DNA from 3 places in the Gordonia terrae genome. Region 2 is predicted to be linked to each of the others. Evidence: riboswitches for the same ligand, from Rfam matches in the RefSeq annotation. Region 2 holds a riboswitch; each other region holds the start of a gene.

The links. A riboswitch is a leader RNA that binds a small molecule or an ion and turns the genes downstream of it on or off. The one in region 2 is predicted to bind cobalamin.
Region 1: linked by a shared signal. The riboswitch ahead of BCM27_RS09305 (CbtB domain-containing protein) and the one ahead of BCM27_RS06550 (ABC transporter substrate-binding protein) in region 2 are both predicted to bind cobalamin.
Region 3: linked by a shared signal. The riboswitch ahead of metE (5-methyltetrahydropteroyltriglutamate--homocysteine S-methyltransferase) and the one ahead of BCM27_RS06550 (ABC transporter substrate-binding protein) in region 2 are both predicted to bind cobalamin.

Annotation. Positions count from the first base shown of each region.
Region 1 covers NZ_CP016594.1:2,047,582-2,054,022, reverse strand. The annotation lists gene BCM27_RS09320 (acyl-CoA dehydrogenase family protein) at 1-921, opposite strand, end outside; gene BCM27_RS09315 (histidine phosphatase family protein) at 1,037-1,528, opposite strand; gene BCM27_RS09310 (CbtA family protein) at 1,548-2,378, opposite strand; gene BCM27_RS09305 (CbtB domain-containing protein) at 2,420-2,656, opposite strand; cobalamin riboswitch at 2,732-2,868, opposite strand; gene BCM27_RS09300 (ATP-dependent helicase) at 2,930-6,441, shown strand, end outside.
Region 2 covers NZ_CP016594.1:1,438,712-1,445,152, reverse strand. The annotation lists gene BCM27_RS06560 (ABC transporter ATP-binding protein/permease) at 1-1,541, opposite strand, end outside; gene BCM27_RS06555 (ABC transporter permease) at 1,538-2,512, opposite strand; gene BCM27_RS06550 (ABC transporter substrate-binding protein) at 2,523-4,133, opposite strand; adenosylcobalamin (AdoCbl) riboswitch at 4,156-4,237, opposite strand; gene BCM27_RS06545 (TetR/AcrR family transcriptional regulator) at 4,343-4,924, shown strand; gene BCM27_RS06540 (flavin-containing monooxygenase) at 4,917-6,441, shown strand, end outside.
Region 3 covers NZ_CP016594.1:4,139,116-4,145,556, forward strand. The annotation lists gene rpsK (30S ribosomal protein S11) at 1-103, opposite strand, end outside; gene rpsM (30S ribosomal protein S13) at 103-471, opposite strand; gene rpmJ (50S ribosomal protein L36) at 682-795, opposite strand; gene infA (translation initiation factor IF-1) at 914-1,135, opposite strand; gene BCM27_RS18640 (iron chaperone) at 1,385-1,729, shown strand; cobalamin riboswitch at 1,826-2,043, shown strand; gene metE (5-methyltetrahydropteroyltriglutamate--homocysteine S-methyltransferase) at 2,190-4,493, shown strand; gene BCM27_RS18650 (pyruvate carboxylase) at 4,585-6,441, opposite strand, start outside.

The sequences.
Region 1 (6,441 bases), 610 kb from region 2:
GAGCTGGAACTGTGCGATCTCCTGGCCCCACAGCTTGCGGTTCTTCGCGTAGTCGATCGAAAGCCGTTGCGCCTCGTTGATGATGCCCAGCGAGAGGGCGGCGATCCCGACCCGCTCCGCGGTGAAACCGGCCTTGGCGCCTTCGGATCCGCGCGCGTCCGAACCGGTGTCCTCGGTCTCGCCGAGCAGTCGGTCCTTGCCGACGCGCACGTTGTCGAAGAACAGCTCGCCCGTCGGCGAACTCATCATGCCCATCTTCTTGAACGGCTTACCCTGGGTGAGCCCCGGCATACCCTTGTCCAGCACGAACGACAGCACCTTGCGGTCGCGCATCGGCGTTCCGCTGCCGTCGTCGAGCTTGGCGAACACGACGATGGTGTCGGCGTAGGGGCCGTTCGTGATGAAGGTCTTCTGCCCGTTGAGGATGTAGTCGTCACCGTCACGACGAACCGTGGTCTTCATGCCGCCGAGCGCATCCGACCCGGAGTCGGGTTCGGTGATCGCCCAGGCGCCGACCTTCTCCATGGTCACCAACTCGGGCAGCCAGCGCTTCTTCTGCGCGAGCGTGCCCTTGCCGCGGATGGTCGAGGCGGTCAGCCCCATGCTCACTCCCAGCGACGCGACGAGGCCCAGACACACACCCGCGAGCTCGATGTTGACCATCATGAACATCGATCCGCCCATGCCGCCGCCATCGCCGGAGGACTTCTTCTTCTCGCCCTTGGCTTCTGCCTCGAGCTCCTTCTCGAGCGCATCCTTGGCCATGGCATCGACACCGAAGCTCGACAACAGCTTGCGGGTGATGTCGTACGGCGGCAGGACGCCGGACTCGAGTTCGTCGAGATGGGGCCGGATCTCCTTGTCGATGAACGCCCGCAAGGCGTCCCGAACCATCAGATCTTCATCGGACCACTCGAACATCGTCACACTCCCAGACCGGTGTCCGCCCGGGGCGAACATGTTTCAGTTTTGTCGTCCCCAACTGTGTCAGGAGTCACTGCCGATGTCTAGGTACGCCGTCGCGAATCTGTTCCTATCAGGTGTTTGCGCAGGTGTAGATGGTCGCCGGGCGGACCTCGTGGGCGAAGAACCGCTCCACGCCCGGGCACAGCAGGGCCTGGGCCACCGGCATCGCCACCACCACCCAACGGTCGGCGAGCCCGGAGCGGCCGTCGCGCCAGAGATGGACGCGGCCGACGAAATCCGCAAGGCTCTCGCCCCCGTGTGGCCGGGCACCGGGATCGGCGAACCACGCGCCGAGCTCGACGGGATCGATCTCCTCCGGAGTGCGGCCTGCCCACGCTCCGACGTCCAGCGTCCGCAGGGCGTCGTCGACGAGGGCGTCGGAGGCACCCAGGAGTTCGGCGGTCTCCCGGGTCGCGATCTCCGGACCACAACTGCCGACCGTGCGCGTGGAAGTCGCGGCCAGGCGGAGCACGTCCCGGCGGCCCCGCTCGTCCAGAACCTGATCACCGCCGAATCGCACCGACCGATTGGGGCCGGTGCGACCGGCGGTGATGATCTGCATGCGCGAAACGATCGCCGCCTCAGTGCTGGGCGGCGACCGCCGGGGCGCGGTCGGCGGTACGCGAGCGCGCCATCGCCCCCAGCAGCAGGGCGAACACCACGGTGAGAACCGTCCACAGGATCACCTGGTTGGCGATGGCGTAGACCCGGAAGTCCCCGATCACGTCACCGGGGAAGCCCGGGAACACGATCTGACCGGCGTCGTTGCGAACCGGCTCGGGGACCTCGGCGAAGGACGGCAGGAACGCGAGCACGATCGCTACGCCGGCCAGGTAGGCGGCGACAGCGGCGACGGCCGAGACGAATCCGCCGATCCGCGGACGCAGCCACAACGCCAGGACCACGGCCGCGATGGCCAGGATCACCGACGCCACACTGATGGTGAGGAAGGCTCCGGTTCTCTCGCCGATGGTGTCGTCGTCGCCGACGGCGGGCGGATTCGCCGGGTAGGCGAAGAACGGCACGGCGAACACGGCGACGAAACCGATCGCGCCGAGCACACCCGCGACCGCGCGCGGGTCGGTCGCGGGATGGCGACTGCCGAGATGACTCCAGAGCACCGTGAACGCCACCGCGAAGAACGCACCCATGCACACCGCGAACACGACGTTGCCGACACCGGCGCCGAGGTTCTCCTGCATGGCCCGCGTGAACAGCTCGCCGCCCTCACCGTGCGTGTGGCCACCCGGTTCGGCGGCGTGGGCCAGTGCCTCCTCGGCCTCCGAGCGGGCGCCTTCGTAGTCGATGGCCTTGGCGACGACCGGTTCGAGGTAGAACCGGGCGAACACGAACGAGACGATTCCGGCGATCAGACCTGCGAGCAGGCCGGCGCCGATGAATTTCTTCTCCATATGTACTTGGCTTCCTGTGGGATACGGCCGGTCAGGCCGGCTCAGTGGCAGGGGAAGCCGAGGAAGTGGCGTGCGTCGTGCACGAACTCGTGGACGTGGGTGTCGGAGCCGAAGACGGACACGACGCCCTGGTCGTACCCGAGGAAGTAGTAGGCGAGACCCGCCAGGAGCACGGTCAGGCTGAGCCAGAGGGCTGCACTCGCGACCGACAGGTTCGGTACGGGCAGGGCACGGGCCGGGGCGGCCTGTACGGCTGCAACAGTGCGGGGAGCTGTCATGGTGGGGTCCTTTCGCCGATCTCGCGTCGGAGATGTCGTGGTGTAGCAGTCCGGAGGACTGCTACACGCCGGCACGGCATCCTGACTCACGTCACCCCGTCACCATCGACCGCGTCGATATGTCGACACGTCGACCGCGTCGACATATCTACGGTGTCGATATGGGCAGCGTTCACAGTGGCGCGACCGTTCCGGACTCTCACCGGATTCCCCGCACAGGCGTGGGATGACTCTATACCGCGTTCTGTCGTACGCGTGAGACATAGTGGAGAGATGCCCCGCGCTTCGGTGCTCGACCGCTTCACCGCCCCCACCCGACGGTGGTTCTCCGGCGCCTTCACCGCTCCCACCGCCGCGCAGAAGGGTGCGTGGACGTCGATCGCCGACGGCTCGCACACCTTGGTCATCGCCCCCACCGGATCGGGCAAGACCCTCGCCGCGTTCCTGTGGGCCCTCGACCGCCTCGCCGCCGACCCGGACTCGCGGCCCGCCGGCACCAAGGTCCTCTACATCTCGCCGCTCAAGGCATTGGCCGTCGACGTCGAACGCAACCTGCGGGCCCCGCTGACCGGCATCACGCGGGCGGCTCAGGAGCTCAACCTGCCCGAACCGAACATCACCGTCGGCGTCCGGTCCGGTGACACCTCCGCCGCGGACCGCCGCGCACTGGTCAAGACACCGCCCGACATCCTGATCACGACGCCGGAGTCGCTGTATCTGATGCTCACGTCGGCCGCGCGAGAGAGCCTCACCGGCGTCCAGGCCGTCATCGTCGACGAGGTGCACGCGGTCGCCGCCACCAAGCGCGGTACGCACCTCGCGCTGACCCTCGAACGACTCGACGAGCTGCTCGAGAAGCCCGCGCAGCGGATCGGGTTGTCGGCGACCGTCCGGCCGCCGGAGGTGGTGGCGGGGTTCCTGTCCGGCGCCGCGCCGTGTCAGGTGGTCAAGCCCAAGGCCGACAAGACGTTCGACCTCCGCGTCGATGTCCCGGTCGAGGACATGGCCAACATCCCACCCCCGGTGTCCGATGCCGACCCCGCCGCACTCGACGACGCGTTCTCCCCGACCGCCGGGTCGCTGTGGCCGTACGTCGAGGCCTCGATCGTCGACCAGATCGAGGCCAACCGGGCGACGATCGTGTTCGCCAACTCCCGGCGCCTCGCCGAGAAACTCACCGCCCGGCTCAACGAGATCCACGCCGAACGCCACGGGCAGCCGGCCGAACCGACCGGCAATCCGTCGGTCGCCGGCGGCGCCCCCGCGTTCGTCATGGGCAGCGGCGCGAGCTCGGGCGCCGAACCCGTCCTGGCCCGCGCGCATCACGGCTCGGTCAGCAAGGAGCAGCGCGCCCAGATCGAGGACGACCTGAAGGCCGGGCGCCTGTCCTGCGTCGTCGCGACCAGCTCCCTCGAACTCGGCATCGACATGGGCGCGGTCGACCTCGTGATCCAGGTGGAGTCCCCGCCGTCGGTGGCCAGCGGGCTGCAGCGCATCGGCCGCGCCGGCCACCAGGTCGGCGAGATCAGCCAGGGCATCCTGTACCCGAAGCACCGCACCGATCTCCTGCACTGCACCGTGACGGTGAGCCGCATGCTCGACGGGGCGATCGAGGAGATCAAGGTCCCGCAGAATCCCCTCGACATCCTCGCCCAGCAGACCATCGCGGCCGCCGCGGTCGACGACCTCGAGGTCGACCACTGGTACGAGGTGATTCGCCGCGCGGCGCCCTATCGCGAACTGGGCCGGGGCGTCTTCGACGCGACCCTCGACCTGATCGCGGGTCGTTTTCCGTCGGACGAGTTCGCCGAACTGCGCCCGCGGGTGAACTGGGACCGCGACGCCGGGGTGATCACCGGCCGGCGCGGAGCGCAGCGGCTCGCGGTCACCTCGGGCGGTTCCATCCCCGACCGCGGCCTCTTCGGTGTGTTCATGGTCGGCGAGAAGGCAACGCGCGTCGGCGAACTCGACGAGGAGATGGTCTACGAGTCGCGTGTCGGCGACGTCTTCGCACTCGGCGCGACCAGCTGGCGGATCGAGGACATCACCCACGACCGCGTCCTGGTCTCCCCCGCGTTCGGTCAGCCGGGCCGGTTGCCGTTCTGGATCGGCGACGCGATCGGACGCCCCGCCGAACTCGGCGCCGCGATCGGTGCGTTCACCGGTGCGATCGCCGACCCCGGCAAGCTCGACGACCATGCCGCACGCCTCGGCCTCACCGACAACGCCCGCACCAACCTCGAGACCCTCATCGCCGAGCAGCGGGAGTCGACCGGACACCTCCCCACCGACCGCACCCTGGTGGTCGAGCGGTTCCGTGACGAGCTCGGCGACTGGCGGGTGATCCTGCACTCCCCCTACGGTTTACGTGTCCACGCACCCTGGGCGAGCGCGATCTCGCAGCGCCTGCTGGAGACCCTGGGCATCGAGGGTGCCACCACGGCCTCCGACGACGGGATCATCCTGCGCATGCCCGACACCGACGACGCCCCGCCCGGCGCCGACGTGTTCCTCCTCGACCCGGACGAGGTCGAGCAGCTCGTGACCGACGGTCTCGCGGATTCGTCGATGTTCGCCTCCCGGTTCCGCGAATGCGCCGCTCGCGCACTGTTGTTGCCGCGACGCGACCCCGGACGGCGCGCTCCGCTGTGGCAGCAGCGCCAGCGCAGCGCCCAACTGCTGTCCGTCGCCTCCAAGTTCCCCGACTTCCCGATCGTGCTCGAGGCCGTCCGCGAGTGCCTGCAGGACGTCTACGACCTCCCCGCCCTCCTCGATCTGCTGACCCGCATCCGCACACGCCGCATCCGGGTCGTGGAGACCGAGACACAGAGCCCGTCACCGTTCGCCGCATCGTTGTTGTTCGGCTACGTCGGGGCGTTCATGTACGCCGACGACGCCCCGCTCGCCGAGCGCCGGGCGGCCGCGCTCTCGCTCGACACCAGCCTGCTGGCACAACTCCTCGGTCGCGTCGACCTCCGCGAACTCCTCGATCCGGCCGTCATCGCCGACGTGATCGCCCGTCTCCAACGCCTGTCTCCCGAACGCCAGGCCCGCGACGCCGAGGATGTCGTCGACCTGCTGCGGTGGCTGGGACCCCTCACCACCCAGGAGGTCGAGGCCCGGTACCGCGGCGACGAGCCGGCGACCGATGTCCTCGCCGAGCTGCACCGCAGCGGCCAGATCATCTCGGTGAACCACAACTCGCGCGCGCTGTGGGCCGCAATCGACGACACCGCGCGGTTGCGGGATGCGTTGGGAGTCCCTGCACCGCTGGGTATCCCGGCGGCCTTTCTCGAACCGGTCCCCGATCCGGTCGGGGACCTGATCGGCCGGTATGCCCGTACCCACGGGCCGTTCAGCGTGCCCGAGGCCTCCGCGGCGCTGGGCATCGCGACCGGGGTCGTGCGCGACACCCTGAACCGCCTGGCCTCGGAACGACGCGTCGTCGAGGGCGATTTCCTGCCGGAGGGTGGCGACACCACTCCGCGGGAGGGCCAGTGGTGCCACACCGACGTGCTGGGGCAGATCCGACGCGGCTCCCTCGCGGCGAGCCGCGCCGAGGTCGCTCCGGTCGGCACCGACGTCCTCACCCGTTTTCTCCTCGACTGGCAGCACGCCTCGCCCGGGACCCGATTGCGCGGCGTGGACGGGGTCGCGACCGTCATCGACCAGCTCGCCGGATTCCCGCTCCCGGCGTCGGCATGGGAGTCACTGGTCCTGCCCGCGCGGGTCTCCGACTACGCGCCGCCGATGCTCGACGAACTGCTCAGCGCCGGCGAGGTGAT
Region 2 (6,441 bases):
GCCACCGCCGCCGGAACATGCGATGCAGGCAACTCGTCGGCCTGGTACTCGCCGGTGATCCGCCCGCCGTCGAGCATCACGACTCGATCGACGATACGCGAGATACGGTGCAGGTCATGGGTGATGACGATGACCGTGCGTCCACTGCGGAGACGGTCCAACACCCCGACCAGTTCGTCCGCCGTGGCCGCGTCCAGACCGCTCGTCGGCTCGTCGAGGACGAGCACGCCCGGGGAGCCGAGGAGGGCGATCGCGAGCAGAACCCGTTGTTGCTGGCCGCCGGACAGCTGCGCCGGATACCTGCGGAGGAACTCGCGGTCCGTCGGCAATCCGAGTTCGGCGAGCAGGATCTCGATGTCCCGGGCACGACGCGACCGGTGGGCGCGTCGGACTTCTCGGAGGGCCGAACCGATCCGCATGGACGGGTTGAGCGAGGTACCGGGGTCCTGCGGTACGTATCCGAGCCGTCGACCGCCGTCGGCGGGAGCCTGCACACGCACGGTCCCGGCGGTGACGAATCCGGGTGGCAGCGCGTCGACGAGAGCGAGTGCCGTCGTGGTCTTTCCGGCACCGGAGGGTCCGACGACGGCCAGGGTCTCGCCACGGCGGACCTCGAGAGCGTCGATCGCGACGAGCGGGGTGCCATCAGGTGCCGCCACCGTGAGCCCCGACACCGATATCGGGTTCCCGGCCGTGGCATCCGGACGGCCCAGCGGCCGCCGGACACGTTGTCGCGGACCACGAGGTGAGGGCTCGGGGGGTTCGGACAACCGGTCGACGAGCAGGTTCACCGCCACGACCAGCGCTGCGATGCATACGGCAGGCACGACGACCGGCCAGGGGGTCAACGCCATCCCGCCCTTGTTCTCGGTGACCATCAACGCCCAGTCCGGCTGTGGCTGAGTCACTCCGAGACCGAGGAAGCTGCCCGCGGTGACGAGCGCGATGGTTCCCGAGACCCGTATCCCGGCGTCGGCCAGCAACACCGGCCGCAGGTTCGGCAGTACCTGGGCCACCGCGATCCATCGCAGTGTCTCGCCGCGGGCGATCGCGGCTTCGACGAAACCCGCGTCCATGAGTTCGATCGTCGCCGTCCGCACGATCTTCGCCACCCATGGCACCGTCGCGACTCCGACGGTGAGGCACACCGCGACCGGGCCCTTCCCCATCGTCGTCGCGATGACCACGAGCAGGAGAAACCATGGCAGGACGGTGATCGCGTCGACCGGGCGCATCACCCAGCCGTCGAGCCGGCGTGACATTCCCGCGGTGACTCCGAGGAGAACGCCGACGACGTACGACACCGACAGCGCGACCGCGGTCATCAGTATTAGCCGGTGACCACCGTGTAGAACGCGTGACAGGACGTCGCGTCCGACGAAATCGGTTCCGAGCCAATGGTTCGACGACGGTGTCTCGAACGGCACCGAGGCGATCGCGGTCGGCGAGAACGGTGCGACGAACGGCCCGAGGACAATGACGATCACGAGGACGCCCAACACCGCAGCGGGGCCGACGAGCCGTCGACAGCGCGTGCTCATGACCGGCTGCGTCCGATGACACCCCGTGCGGCCGGCGACGAGCCGAGCGCCACGAGGTCGGCGAGGAGATACACGAGCAGCCCGTACGCGGCCAACAGCACCGCCACCGACTGCACGAAGATCAGATCGCGTCCGGAGATGGCCCGCAGGAGTTCGTGCGCCACACCCGGATACGCGAACACGACTTCGATGACCGCGATACCGCCGACGAGCCCGACGACGGCTCCCGCCAGCGGTTGCACCGACGCGGAGATCGCGTTGGGCGCCGCATGACGCACGACGAGCCGGAATTCGCCGACCCCGTTCGCCCGCGCCGCCGAGATGTACGGCGCGCGCATCGCTTCCGTCATCCGGGCGCGGACGAGTCGCACCGGATGCGGTGCCAGCCCGATGAGCAGGCACAGCACCGGTAGCACCAGCACCTCCGGACGGTCGAGCGCCGATGTGCCCGTCGGTACGAGCGACACCGCGGGCAGCACCCCCATCCCGATCGCCACCCAGGCAATCAGTACGACACCGACCACGAACGCGGGGACGGATTCCGCCGCGAGCGCCGCAGTACTGAGCAACCGGTCCCAGCGCGAACCCGGCCGTGCGCCGGCGGCGACGCCGATCGCCAGCGCCGCCGGGACCAGGACGACGACGGTGACGATCGCGAGGATCACCGAGTTCGCGAGTCGCCCGTCGAGGATCTCGGCGACCGGACGGCCCGAGAGTTGCGACACGCCGAGGTCCCCGGTGAGGAAACCGCCTGCCCAGTCGAGGAACCGTACGACTGCCGGACGATCGAGTCCCAGTTCCGCGCGCAGAGCGGCCACCTGAGCCGGATCCGGTTGGCCCGCGGCTCCTCTCGACAACCGGGTCGTGGCGGCATCACCCGGGAGCAGTTCGAAGAGCACGAAGATCGACACCGCAACGACAGCGAGCACGGCCAACGCCCCGGCCAACCGGCCCGCGACATACCGCAACACGACGAGTCCCCTAGCGCTGCTGGAGCCAGGTGCCCGTGAAGGAGGCCCACTGCCCGGTGCCGGGCACCCCGTCGGTGATGCCCTGCACGGTGTTGCGGACGCCCGTCGGCTGCAGGGCGAAACTGTGGATGAGGTAACCGCTGTCGTTCCAGAGTTCGTCCTGCAGTTCCCGGTACAACTCACCACGGCGAGCCGGGTCCATCTCGGCGCGAGCCTGGGCGAAGGTGGCATCCCACGCAGGACGACGCCAGGCGGTCGCGTTGGCCGGGGCGTCCGAGGTGAGGGTCTGCCCGTAGAAGTAGTCCAGACTGTAGTTCCACCAACCGGACTGGGTGAGGGGCTTTGACCCGACGACCTGGGAGAAGTAGGTGTCGCCCGGCTCGACAGCGAGGTTGACGGTGATCCCGGCGGCCTTGGCCTGCTCGGCGAAGAGGGTCGCCGAGGCCAACTGGCCGGGACTGACGTCCGCGGTGTGCAGGGTGACGACGAGGTTCTCCTTGCCCGCCTCTCGGAGCAGGCGGCGAGCCCGTTCCGGGTCGTACGCGCGTTGCGGCATGTCGGCGTAGAACGGTGCGCCCTTGCCGTACAGGTCGTTGCCGACCTCGGCGAACCCGTAATACACCTTGTCGACCATCGCCTGCCGGTCCACCGACAGCTTGAGGGCCTCCCGTACTCGCGGATCGTCGAACGGCGCGAGGTCGGTACGCATCGTGAACGAGCTCATCGTGCCCACCGGCGGCGTCACGAGGTAGACGTCGGACTGCGATCGCAGGATGTTGCCCTGCGCCGGCGAGAGTTCGTAGACGACGTCGGCCTCCTGCGAGCCGAACGCGTTGAATCTGGCGTCGGCTTCGGCGACCTGGAGGATCTCCAGCCCGTCGAGGTGGGGCCGCTGATCCCAGTGGTTCTCGTTGCGGGTCAACACCGACCGGTCGCCCGGCGACCACGACTCCAGAACGAACGGGCCGGTCCCCACGGGAAGCGACGACGGCGTGAATTCCGTCGTACCGTCCTTGATCACGTAGACGTACCAACCGGCGAGCACCGAACCGAAGTCGGCGACGGGTTCTCTCATCGACACCACGACGGCGTGATCGCCGTCGGGCCTGGTGCGGGACAGGTCGATGATGTCGAGGTCACCGGCCGACGGTTTCTCCTCGTCGAGCATGCGCTCGAGACTCCACATGACATCGCGAGACGTGAACGGCGAACCGTCACTGAACTCGACGCCCCGGCGCAGCGCCATCCGCCACTGCGAGCCGTCGGCGTTGGGTTCCAGCGACTCGGCGAGCCGATAGTCGAGGGTGAGGTCGTTGTTGTAGTCGACGAGGTGATCCCACACCGCCTTGGACAGTGCGCCACCCGCCGAGTGGCCGACGACGTGCGGGTCGAGGACATCGGCGGTCGCCGAGGTGCCCGCGAAGACGACGCGCAACGTGCCGCCGGGGACCGGGGTACCGCCGCTCGGAGCGCCTGCCGGGCTCGGCCGGTCGGCACAACCGGCGAGCAGGCCCACCGCGCCGAGACCGGCGAGGCCGGCGATCCCACCGGCTCCGCGTAGCAGCCGGCGTCGGGTCAATTCGGGAGCTGCGTGCGCAGCTGTCGATCTTGAATTTTTCATGTCCATCCTCGTGGGTCGCGAAGACGCAAGCGATCTGGCTTCCCGATCGAGGTCGGGTCACAGTTGCGGGACAGCCCCGGATTCGCACCGGGTTCCCTTGCGTCCCGGTCATCGTACGGAGTGGCCAATCACGACATCGCATGCGGCGTGCGGTGGATGATCTCCGGAACTTACAAGCAGTCCGGACTGTTTGTGCTATCGTCGTCGATGTGACCGAGCCCACCCGAGCCCCGCGCCGACGCACGCAGGCCGAACGCACCGCGACCACGCGTGCGCTCATCCTCGACGCGACCGTCGACGCCCTGGTCGACGTCGGCTACGCCGCCACCACGACGCAGGAGGTCAACCGCCGGGCAGGTATCTCCCGCGGCGCTCTCCTGCATCACTTCCCCACCCGGGAATCACTGGTGGTCGCCGCGGTCGGACACCTGGTCGAGCGTCGGCTGGCAGAGATCCTGTCGCGGCCCCGGACGGGTCACGAGGGACTCGAGATACTCATCGAGGCGTTCAGCGGCCCGCTGTTCGACGCCGCTCTCGAGCTGTGGGTCGCCGCCCGCTGCGACGTCGGATTGCGAACCGCGATCATCCCGCTGGAACAGCAGGTGTCCGACGCACTCGCCGTCGGTTGTGCCGAGTTGTTCGGTGACCGGTACACCGCCGCGGAACTCGAACTCTCCATCGAACTCGCACGCGGATTGGCGGTGTCGCGCATCCTGCGCTCACCCGACGCCGACCGCGCGCTGCTCGACCACCTCCTGCCCGTATGGAAGGAACTCCTGACCCATGACTGAACCCAGTCCGACTCTCCCGCAGCAGAACACGCTGCCCCGGCGCGTGGACGTCCTCGTCGTCGGCGTCGGGTTCGGCGGTCTCGCCGCCCTGCATCGTCTTCGCACGGATCATCCGCAGCTGCAGACGCTGGCCATCGAACGTGGCGACGGCGCGGGTGGGGTCTGGCGCGAGAACGACTACCCGGGCGCGGCCTGCGACGTCCCGACGTCGCTGTACTCCCTGTCCTTCGCCCCCAACCCGGACTGGTCCAACACCTACGGTCGCCGCCACGAGATCCACCAGTATCTGCGTTCGGTCGCAGCCGATTTCGCCGACCAGATCCGTTACAACTGTGCACTCACATCGGCTCACTGGGACGGCGCGGCGCAGGAATGGATCGTGGTCACAACGGATGGCGAGATCCGCTGCCGCTACCTGGTCGCGGCGCCGGGAGCGCTGTCCGAGCCGGGTCTGCCACCGGTCGCCGGCGCCGATGAGTTCACCGGCACCGTGTTCCACTCCGCTCAGTGGGACCACTCCCACGACCTCCGCGGACGTCGCGTCGCGATCGTCGGCACCGGCGCGTCGGCGATCCAGATCGTGCCCGAGATCGTTGACGAGGTCGGACATCTCACGGTCTTCCAGCGCACTCCCGCTTGGGTCGTGCCGCGTCTGGACCGCACCATCGGCTCCCTCGAACGCGCACTCTATCGCCGCGTCCCCGGTGTCCACCGGCTCGTCCGGCGGATGGTGTGGACCTATCGCGAGGCCTACGTCCTGATGATGGCCCGCAACCCCAAACTGCTCCCGATCGCCAAGACCATCGCGCTGGCGCAGCTGCGGATCCAGGTCCGTGACGGCGACCTGCGCCGTCGGCTCACCCCCGACTACACCATCGGTTGCAAGCGGATGCTGTTGACCAACAAATGGTTCCCCGCATTGCAGCGCGACAATGCAACGGTGACCGGCGCGATCACCCGCCTCACCGCACGCGGCGCCGTCGACGACCAGGGCCGCGAACACGAGGTCGACACGGTCGTGTTCGCGACCGGGTTCACACCCACCGAACCGCCGATCGCGTCGGCGATCACCGGACGCGACGGGCGCACCCTGGCCCAGGCGTGGGCGGGATCGCCGCGCGCCTACCGCGGCGTCGAGATCCACGGCTTCCCCAACCTGTTCTTCCTGTACGGCCCCAACACCAATCTGGGTCACAGCTCGATCGTGCTCATGCTGGAACCGCAGGCGTACTACATGAGCAAGGCACTCTCCGAGCTGTCCCGCAGCGGCCGTTCGACCTTCGAGGTCACCGACACCGCCCAGGACCGGTACAACGCCGACCTCGATCCCGAACTCGAACGCACCGTATGGAATTCGGGCGGATGCTCGAGCTGGTATCTCGACTCCACCGGACGAAACTCGGTGATGTGGCCGAAGTTCACGAGCGACTTCCGCCGGATGATGTCGTCGTTCGACCCGGCCGATCACCGATTCGACGCCGCGATCCCACCCGCGGCCGCCACCGACGCAACCGAAC
Region 3 (6,441 bases), 2.7 Mb from region 2:
TGTTGAACGTCGACTTGATGTGCGCGTGGCCGTGCGGGACGTTCTTCTTATCGCGACGGCGGGTGCCCTTCTTGGGGCCTGCGCTACGTGACTTCGGAGGCATTACTTCTTCTTCCCGGCGATGGTCTTCTTCGGGCCCTTGCGAGTGCGGGCATTGGTCTTGGTGCGCTGTCCACGCACAGGCAGGCCACGACGGTGGCGCAGACCCTGGTAGCAGCCGATCTCGATCTTGCGACGGATGTCGGCCTGCACCTCGCGACGCAGGTCACCCTCGACCTTCACCGAGGCTTCGATGTACTCACGCAGCTTCGAGACGTCTGCGTCGGTGAGATCCTTGGCTCGCAGGTCGGGGCTCAGGCCCGTTCCCTCGAGGATCTCCTTGGAGGTGGTACGCCCAACTCCATAGATGTAGGTCAGTGCGATCTCCAGCCGCTTCTCGCGGGGGAGATCCACACCAGCAACACGTGCCATGTGGCGGATTTCCTTTTCGATTCTCAGAGGTCTGCTCCCAGTCCGTCCCGCGAGCTGGTGCCGAACCGTGTGTCCGGCCTCGTGGGCTCCGGCCTCTGATCCGGAGGTAGGCGGTGACGCGTCTGTCGCCGCTGGTGTTGGGAGGTCCTTGTGTGTTCAGTTGTCGATCTTCAGTTGTTCTGACTCAAGCGACCCGGAGGGTGCGCGTGATCAGCCCTGACGCTGCTTGTGACGCAGGTTCTCGCAGATCACCATGACCCGACCGTTGCGGCGGATCACCTTGCACTTCTCGCAGATCGGCTTGACGCTCGGCTGAACCTTCACGTCAATCTCTCCTGCTCGGCTCGCCCGCGCGCACGCCGAAAGCGGCCGTGCACGTGGGTGTCGGTCTCCTCCCGAACGGATGTCCGGGAAGTCTGTCCCCGGCATCGCCGGGAAAGTCTCACTTGTAGCGGTACACGATTCGCCCACGAGCCAGGTCGTAGGGCGAGAGTTCCACGACGACCCGATCCTCGGGCAGGATGCGGATGTAGTGCTGCCGCATCTTGCCGCTGATGTGGGCGAGAACCTTGTGTCCGTTCTCCAGCTCAATACGAAACATCGCATTGGGCAGGGGTTCGATCACTCGACCCTCGACCTCGATGGCCCCGTCTTTCTTCGCCATGTCCTCCGCGATCCTGGCCGTGACCACGACATCCGGGTGATGCCGCGGCGCATCGGCCGGGTTGAATCAGTGTTTGTCCGTTAGGGTGTGGGCACCGGTCCGCGAGGACCTGCACCCGGTGTGCGCCGACCGGGCCCACGTGCTGACACGCTGATGCCCGGCACGCGATGCGCACCGACGATCCATGTTACGCGAACGAGCAGGCCAGGCCAAATGCGTGCTCAGCGCCACGGAGAGAGGCCGCACCGGATGGGCACTGTCGACGACTATCTCGACGGACTCGACCCCGCCGACCGCGAGGTGGTCGGACGCATCTACGACGTCGCCCGCACCGCGGTCCCCGACACCACTCAGGGCAAGGGCTACGGCATGCCGGCCCTGACATATCGCGGGAGCCCGCTCCTCTCGGTGATGCGCACCAAGAAGCACATCGGTCTGTACCCGTTCAGCCCGGAGGCGGTCGACGCCGGGCGGCCGTTCCTCGACGGTTTCGACGTGGAGAAGGGCACCGTTCGGTTTCAGCCGGGGACTCCTCCTTCCGACGATGCGATCCGCGCGATGATGTCGTTTCGGCGCGATCAGATCGACGGCTGACCGCCCGAACGTCGAACTACCGGTGTTCAGCGGGTCGACTTTGCTGGGCTAGGGTCGATGACGCATGTGGTTCGCCGCGTCGGGGGTCGTTTCAGCTCTCCGTCCGCGGCGTCGAGTCGCCGGCATCACGCCGGCGGACGAGAGGGAATCCGGTTCGAATCCGGAGCTGTCCCCGCAGCGGTATGCCGTAACGACCACCGTCATCAGCACTGAGCTCCGGCTTGGGAAGCGACGGTCAGTAGGAACTTCGATCAGAGGGATCTCGATCGAGAGCGACGGTGAGCCCGAAGACCTGCCAGGTGTACCGGACGCGCCGCGTCCGGTGGCTCGCCGCCTCGAGGATTGGGCGCAGGTCGAACCGGCGATCGTCGCGTGCCCCCTGCCGGGCGTGACGTGGGTCCGATCGATCTCCCCTGCTGGGCGGTGAACCATCCACCGTCAGTAGGAGAAGTCGACGTCCATGTCCGACACCGTCCGCCGCAGCTCCGCGGCACCGTTCACCACCACCGTCCTCGGCACCGCACGCATCGGCCCCCGGCGCGAACTGAAGAGGGCCGTCGAAAGCTATTGGTCCGGCCGCATCGACCGGACCGAGCTCGCCACGGTCGCGCAGCGCCTACGCAGCGAGCAGTGGGCCGAGCTCACCGAGGCCGGCCACGACTCCGTCCCGGTCAACACGTTCTCGTACTACGACCAGGTGCTCGACACCACGGTCCTCCTCGACGCACTGCCGCCGAGGTTCGCCGAGATCGACGATCGGCTCGATCGCTACTTCGCGGCGGCCCGCGGAACCGCCGAGGTGACCCCACTCGAGATGACCAAATGGTTCGACACCAATTACCACTACCTGGTCCCCGAGATCGGCCCGTCGACCACGTTCCGGTTGAATCCGGCGAAGGTGCTGGCCGAGGTCGCCGAAGCCGGGGAACTGGGTCTCCCGGCCCGCCCGGTGATCGTCGGCCCGGTGACGTTCCTGGCGCTGTCGAAGGCGGTCGACGGGGCGGGCGCTCCGCTCGATCGCCTCGACGAGTTGGTGCCCCTGTACCGAGACCTCCTGACGCGGTTGGCTGACGCCGGCGTCGAGTGGGTTCAGCTGGACGAACCCGTCCTGGTGACCGATGCCGCCGCGGGCCTGGGTCCGCGGACCGAATCGGTGTACAACGCCCTGGGCTCCCACGAGCGCCGTCCGGCCATCGCGGTGGCGACGTACTTCGGTGACGCCGGTGATCGGTTGGCACACTTGGCCCGGACGCCGATCGAGGCCATCGCGGTCGACCTCGTCGACGGCTCGGTCGAGACGGTGGCCGGCACCCCCGGCCTGGCCGACAAGCTGCTGATCGCCGGCGTGGTGGACGGCCGCAACGTGTGGCGCACCGACCTGGACCAGGCCGCGGCGACGCTGGCCACCGTGCTCGGTTCCGCCCGTTCCATCGCCGTCTCGACGTCGTGCTCGACCCTGCATGTCCCCTACACCGTGGACGCGGAGGACGAGCTCGACACCAACCTTCGCGGTTGGCTCGCGTTCGCGGCCGAGAAATTCCTCGAGGTGGCGGTGTTGTCGTCGGCGTTGCGCGAAGGCCACGCCGCGCAGGCCGCCGCCTTCGCCGAGAGCTCGACGGCACTGGCCAGCCGTGCCACCGACCCTCGTTTGCACAACGCCGACGTCCGCGCACGCCTGGACGCCGTCACCGATGCCGACGCGACGCGCGGCCCGGCCGATGATCGCCTCGCCGCCCAGCAGGAGCGGCTGGGACTGCCCCCGCTGCCGACCACCACGATCGGTTCCTATCCGCAGACCTCTGCGATCCGACTGGCGCGGGCCGCGCTGCGATCGGGCGAGATCGACCGCACCGAGTACGAGGACCGGATGAAAGCGGAGATCGCGGACGTCGTGGCGCTGCAGGAATCGGTCGGCCTCGATGTGCTCGTCCACGGGGAACCCGAGCGCAATGACATGGTGCAGTACTTCGCCGAGCAGTTCGAGGGATATTTCGCGACGGCGAACGGTTGGGTGCAGTCCTACGGCTCGCGGTGCGTGCGGCCACCGATCCTGTTCGGCGATGTGAGCCGGCCGAAGCAGATGACAGTCGACTGGATCACCTACGCGCAGACGCTGACCAGCAAGCCGGTCAAGGGCATGCTGACCGGCCCGGTGACGATTCTTGCCTGGTCTTTCGTTCGCAACGACCAGCCGCTGTCGGCGTCTGCCGATCAGATCGCGCTCGCCATCCGCGACGAGACCGTCGACCTCGAGAGGGCAGGGGTCGGGATCATCCAGGTCGACGAACCCGCTCTGCGCGAGTTGCTGCCGTTGCGTGACGCGGACAAGCCCGGGTACCTGGCGTGGGCCGTTCGGGCGTTCCGCATCGCGACCTCCGGGGTCCGCGACGATACACAGATCCACACGCACCTCTGCTATTCGGAATTCGGCGAGGTCATCGGAGCGATCGCCGACCTCGACGCCGACGTCACCTCGATCGAGGCGGCGCGGTCGCACATGGAGGTGCTCGACGACCTCGACGAGGCCGGCTTCCGTAACGCGGTGGGCCCGGGTGTGTACGACATCCACTCACCGCGCGTGCCCGACCAGGACGAGATCTTCTCGGCCCTGTCGTCGGCGCTGTCGAGCGTCGGCGCTTCCCGTCTGTGGGTCAACCCGGATTGCGGGCTGAAGACCCGCGGGACCCCGGAGGTGGTGGACTCGCTCACCAACATGGTGGCCGCGGCAACACGACTGCGCGAGACGATCCCGCTGTCCGGCTAGGCAGTCAACCGGCTCGACAAATGACCCCGGCCGTCGCACTCTCCCGTGAGTGCGACGGCCGCGGTCTGCAATACCGACTGCTTGTTGTGCGTCAACCGATCTCGACGAGCAGATCGCCAGGAGCGACCTGCGTGACCGAGTCGATCGCCAGCCGCGCGATCTTGCCGCCGACAGGCGCGGTGATCGTGGCCTCCATCTTCATGGCCTCGATGGTGCCGACGGCCGCACCGGCGGCGACCTCGTCGCCGACACCGACACTCAGCGAGACGACCCCGGCGAACGGTGCGCCGACGTGACGGGGATTGGACCGGTCCACCTTCTCCGCAACGGCCACCTCGGCGTCGACCGACCGGTCACGCACCTGCACCGGCCGCAGCTGTCCGTTGAGGATGCACATGACGGTGCGCATGCCCTTGTCGTCGGGCTCACTGATCGCCTCGAGTCCGATGAGCAACTCCACACCCGGTTCGAGCTCGACGCGGTGCTCCTCGCCGTACCGCAACCCGTAGAAGAACTGGTTCGCCGACAGTCGTGAGGTGTCGCCGTAGGTTTCTTGATGGTCGTCGAACTCCTCTGTGGGGCCGGGGAACAGGAGCCGGTTGAGGGTGTGCTGCCGCTTCGGTCCTGGCGTGTCCAGTGCCACCGAGTCCTCGGCCGACAGGCCCTCGGTCGACGCCGCGTCGGGACGGCCCTCGAGCGCCACGGTGCGGAGCGGCTCCGGCCACCCGCCGGCCGGGTCGCCGAGCTCGCCGCGCAGGAAGCCGACCACCGAGTCCGGGACATCGTGGGATCGCGGATCGGCGGCGAACTCTTCGGCGGTGATCCCCTTGCCCACCAGTGCCAGCGCGAGATCGCCCACGACCTTCGACGACGGGGTGACCTTGATCAGCCTGCCCAGCATGCGGTCGGCGGCGGCATAGGCTTCCTCGACCGCCTCGAACCGGTTCCCGAGCCCGAGCGCGATGGCTTGTTGCCGCAGGTTCGACAGTTGCCCGCCCGGGATCTCATGGGTGTACACACGTCCGGTCGGCGACGGCAGCCCGGATTCGAAGGGCGCGTATACTTTTCGCAGCGCTTCCCAGTATGGTTCGAGATCGCAGACCGCCTGGAGGTCGAGGCCGGTGTCGCGGTCGGAATGCGCGGCCGCGGCGACGATAGCGGACAGCGCGGGCTGGCTGGTGGTGCCGGCCAGCGCGGCGCTGGCGCCGTCAACCGCTGACGCTCCGGCCTGCCACGCTGCGAGATAGGTCGCCAACTGCCCACCGGGGGTGTCGTGGGTGTGCACGTGCACCGGCAGATCGAACTCCCGGCGCAACGCCGACACCAGCGTTGTCGCAGCAGGGGCACGCAGCAGCCCGGCCATGTCCTTGATCGCCAGCACGTGCGCACCGGCATCGACGATCTGCTCGGCCAGCCGGAGGTAGTAGTCGAGGGTGTACAGATCTTCGGCCGGGTCCGCCAGGTCGCCGGTGTAGGACATGGCCACTTCCGCCACCGCCGCGCCGGTCTCGCGGACCGCATCGATCGCCGGGCGCATCGCCTCGATGTTGTTGAGCGCGTCGAAGATCCGGAAGATGTCGATCCCAGTCGCCGTCGCCTCGGCGACGAACGCAGTGGTCACCTTCGTCGGGTACGGGGTGTAACCGACGGTGTTCGCGCCGCGCAGCAGCATCTGCAGACAGATGTTGGGCACCGCTTCGCGCAGCTGCGCCAGCCGATCCCACGGGTCTTCCTTCAGGAAGCGCAGCGCGACGTCGTAGGTGGCCCCACCCCAGCACTCCAGGGACAACAACTGCGGAGTCATGGCCGCGACATACGGAGCCACGGCCATCAGGCCGGTCGTACGCACCCTTGTTGCCAGTAACGACTGATGCGCATCGCGGAAGGTGGTGTCGGTGACGCCCAGCGCCGTCGAATCGCGGAGGTCATCGGCGAATCCCTGCGGCCC